DNA from 2 places in the Streptomyces sp. NPDC053069 genome. Region 2 is predicted to be linked to the other one. Evidence: predicted binding sites of a transcription regulator. Region 2 holds the regulator's gene; the other holds the start of a gene.
The links. The regulator HspR, encoded in region 2, represses chaperone genes until heat shock. The targets are predictions, from matches to a motif close to TTGAGNNNNNNNNNCTCAA.

Region 1: the regulator HspR is predicted to act here: its motif matches at 746-764, upstream of dnaK (molecular chaperone DnaK).

The regions. Positions count from the first base shown of each region.
Region 1 is NZ_JBITZN010000019.1:23,994-26,193, reverse strand. Features, by position in the region: gene ACIGXP_RS33950 (hypothetical protein) at 1-303, opposite strand, end outside; gene ACIGXP_RS33945 (STAS domain-containing protein) at 300-680, opposite strand; gene dnaK (molecular chaperone DnaK) at 954-2,200, shown strand, end outside.
Region 2 is NZ_JBITZN010000004.1:54,287-56,486, forward strand. Features, by position in the region: gene ACIGXP_RS10095 (fibronectin type III domain-containing protein) at 1-809, shown strand, start outside; gene ACIGXP_RS10100 (heat shock protein transcriptional repressor HspR) at 890-1,342, opposite strand; gene dnaJ (molecular chaperone DnaJ) at 1,348-2,200, opposite strand, start outside.

The DNA of each region.
Region 1 (2,200 bases), on a different contig from region 2:
GTGCCGCTCGGGGCGATCGGCACCCTGGGCCGGGACTTGGCTGCGCGGCGCCTCGGCGTCACCGGGCAGCGGCACGGGCCGGCGCGCCACCAGGCGACCGACCCAGCGGCGGCCGCAGTGCTCGCAGGGCGGGGCGCCCTGCGGCGTATACGGGGAGGGAACGGCGGTGTTGTCGCGGTAGAAGACCTCCCACTCGGCGTCGAGGGCGTCTCGGTAGCGCTGCACGTCGTAGTCGACGCTCCAGCGGTGCCAGCACGAGCCGCAGGTGAACTCCACACGTTCGACAGCAAGTTCGGTGATCACTGCACTGCACCTCCCATCCGGTGTGCGGGAACGATCCGGGGTGCTGACAGGGCCGCGTCGAGGGAGGGATACACGGGCAGGTCTGAAGCGGCGCCGCTGCTGTGCAGCAGCCGCTCGGTCCGCCCTTGTGGGCATACCAGGCGGAGCTCCTCCTGGTCCTGGTCCAGCAGCGTCCGCACGGACATCAGAGCGTCGAGGCCGTCGGCGTCGGCATGGGTCAGTTCGGACAGGTCCAGGATCAGATGACGGTGCCGGTGCCGCGCGTGGACGGGCGCCGCGAAGTCACGCAGTTCCCTGGCCGTGGCCGTGTCCAGGGCGCCGTTGATCTCTCTCACGGCCCAGCCGTTGTGCCAGTGCGCCGCGAGGAACAGTGCCATGATCCGCACCCCGCTCTCTGGGTATCGGGAGTACCGCGGACACCTCCCCTATACCTCGCCCGAACTTGACAACACAAGACTCAAGTTTTATTTCAGGAAGGTAGGCAAGTGGGTATGAAACCGCAGTTCAGGATGGCGAGGAGGTGGCCGGACGTGCGGGTTCGGAGGAGCGGGGGATGCACGTCCCGAGCCGCCGCTGCGTGCAGGTCCGGTCCGGTGGATGCCCTGCCGGTGAGGCGAAGAACGAGGTGAGGACGAGGAGGGAGAGCACAGATGGCACGTGCGGTTGGTATCGACCTGGGTACGACGAACTCGGTGGTCTCGGTCCTTGAGGGCGGCGAGCCCACCGTCATCACCAACACCGAGGGCGCCCGGACCACCCCGTCGGTGGTGGCGTTCTCCAAGAACGGTGAGGTCCTCGTCGGCGAGGTCGCCAAGCGGCAGGCCGTGACGAACGTGGAGCGCACCGCGCGCTCGGTCAAGCGGCACATGGGGGACCATGCCTGGCGTTTTCCCGAGCACGGGGACGTCGACGGCAAGCGCTACACCGCGCAGGAGATCTCCGCGCGCGTGCTGCAGAAGCTGAAGCGGGACGCGGAGGCGTATCTGGGTGAGGACGTCACGGATGCGGTGATCACCGTGCCCGCGTACTTCGACGACGCCCAGCGGCAGGCGACCAAGGAGGCCGGTGAGATCGCGGGGCTGAACGTGCTGCGGATCATCAACGAGCCGACGGCCGCCGCGCTGGCGTACGGGCTGGACAAGGAGAACGACCAGACGGTCCTCGTCTTCGACCTGGGCGGCGGGACCTTCGACGTGTCGCTGCTGGAGATGGGTGAGGGCGTCATCGAGGTCAAGGCCACCAACGGCGACACTCATTTGGGCGGTGACGACTGGGACCAGCGGATCGTCGACCACCTGGTCAAGCAGTTCAAGAACCATTACGGCGTCGATCTGGCCAAGGACAAGATGGCTGTGCAGCGCTTGAGGGAGGCGGCGGAGAAGGCGAAGGTCGAGCTGTCCTCGTCCACCGAGACCACCATCAACCTGCCCTACATCACCGCCTCGGCCGAGGGCCCGCTGCACCTGGACGAGAAACTGACCCGCGCCCAGTTCCAGCAGCTCACTGCCGACCTGCTGGAGCGGTGCAAGGCCCCGTTCCACAACGCGATCAAGGACGCCGGGATCAAGGTGTCCGACATCGACCACGTCGTCCTGGTCGGCGGCTCCACCCGGATGCCGGCGGTGACCGAGCTGGTGAAGGAGCTGACCGGCAAGGATCCGCACAAGGGCGTCAACCCGGACGAGGTCGTGGCCGTCGGTGCCTCCCTGCAGGCCGGTGTCCTCAAGGGCGAGGTCAAGGACGTCCTGCTCCTCGATGTCACCCCGCTGTCCCTCGGTATCGAGACCAAGGGCGGCATCATGACCAAGCTGATCGAGCGCAACACGACGATCCCGACCCGGCGTTCGGAGATCTTCACCACGGCCGAGGACAACCAGCCCTCGGTGACGATCCAGGT
Region 2 (2,200 bases):
CGAGCACCACGGACGCCGCCGGCAACACCGTGCGCACCTGTGCCGACTACTCCGGCCACCGCGGGCGCACCTACCACTACACGGTGCTGCGCAAGGACGCCTCCGGCCGCTGGTCCGTGCCCTCCGCCGAGGTCACCGCCACCCGGCCCGGCGACGAGACACCGCCGCCGATCGTGACCGGGCTGGCCGCCGAGCCCCTGGAGTACGGCATCCGCCTGTCCTGGCAGCCCAGCACCGCGCCGGACCTGGCGTACTACGCCCTCTACCAGCAGCAGGACACGTCCCACGACCCCGAGTACGTCGGCAAGGTGGACGCGTCGGAAACGCAGACTCTGCTGCCCTGGCCGGCCGACGGCTCGTCGCGGCGCCTGTTCGTCGTGGCTGTGGACGTCTACGGCAACTCCCTGACCTACGTGGACGATCCGTACGTCGACGACTGGAGCGTGCCCGTCGGCTCCGTCCCGGTGACCGCGCTCGACCTCCGGCCCACGACGGTCCCGGACGCCACCTCCGGCTGCCAGACGATCACCTGGAACACCAGGAGCGGGGTCACGCTGGAGCCGTGGTGCCCGTACGAGGACATCTCCAAGGTGACCGGCTTCCACGTCTACCGCTGGGACCGCGCCCAGGGCCGGTTCGTCCGGCTGACGCAGACCGCTGTGCCCAGGGGCAGTGCCGACTGGGTCTGGACCGACACCGACGCCCCCGCCGGTACGACCCTCTACTACATGATCTCCCTGGTCTCGGCGGACGGCACCGAGGCCTTCGCCGACATGGACTACGCCATCACCCGGCCGAGCACGTCCTGACCTTCCCGGCCTGCCCGGCCTTCCGGCATGACGAAGGGGCCCGCGGTCTCCCGCGGGCCCCTTCGCGTGTTCCACTCAGGTCAGTCCTGTTGCTGCTGCCGCTTCGGCCGCCACACCACCAGCGCGCTGGTCTGCTGGACCTCCTGGTACGGGACCAGGTCGCGGCGGTAGGAGGCGTGGACGGCGGCCTCGCGCTGCTGCATCGCGGCCGCCGCGCCGTCCAGGGCCGCCTGCAGTTCCGCGACGCGGGACTGCAGGGCGGCGACCTGGTTCTCCAGTTCGATGATGCGCTTGATGCCGGCCAGGTTGATGCCCTCGTCCTGCGACAACTGCTGCACCTGGCGGAGCAGTTCGATGTCGCGGGCCGAGTAGCGGCGGCCCCGGCCCGCGGTGCGGTCCGGGGAGACCAGGCCGAGGCGGTCGTACTGGCGCAGCGTCTGCGGGTGGAGTCCGGAGAGCTGGGCCGCCACCGAGATGACGTAGACCGGGGTCTCCTCGGTCAGTTCATACGGGTTACGTCGACGGCCGTCCATCTCTCTCAGTCTCCCTTCGCGGCCTCGAACAGCTCCGCCCGCGGATCCTCACCCGCGGTCGCCTCGCGATACGCCTCCAGTGCGTCACGAGCCTTCCCCGACAGGTCCTTGGGGACACGCACCTCGACGGTGACCAGAAGGTCGCCGCGGGTGCCGTCCTTGCGGACCGCGCCCTTGCCGCGGGCGCGCATGGTGCGGCCGTTGGGCGTGCCGGGCGGCAGTTTCAGGGTGACGGCCGGGCCGCCGAGGGTCGGCACCCTCACCTCGCCGCCGAGCGCGGCCTCGGTGAAGGTCACCGGGACGGTCACCGTGAGGTTGTCGCCCTTGCGCCCGAACACCGGGTGCTCGCCGACGTGCACGACCACGTACAGGTCGCCCGCCGGTCCGCCCCGCTCGCCGGGCGCGCCCTTGCCGCGCAGCCGGATGCGCTGCCCGTCGGTCACGCCGGCCGGGATGCGGACCTGCATCGTGCGCGAGGACTTGGCGCGGCCGCTGCCCTTGCACTCGATGCACGGGTTCTCGGCGACCAGGCCGCGGCCCTTGCAGTCGGGGCAGGGATCGGTGAGCGAGAAGCCGCCGCCGGAGCCCCGGGAGACCTGCCCGGTGCCGACGCAGGTCGGGCACATGCGCGGTGTGCCGTTCTTGTCGCCGGTGCCGGCACAGGCCTTGCAGGGCGCCTGGGAGGACATCCTGAGCGGCACCGTGGCGCCCTCGATGGCCTCCGTGAAGCTCAGCGTGACCTCGGTGTCGATGTCCTGGCCGCGCCGGGGCTGGGTGCGTGCGCCCGTGGCCCCGCCGCGGTTGAACAGGCCCCCGAAGACGTCACCGAGTCCGCCGCCGAAGCCGCCGGCACCCCCG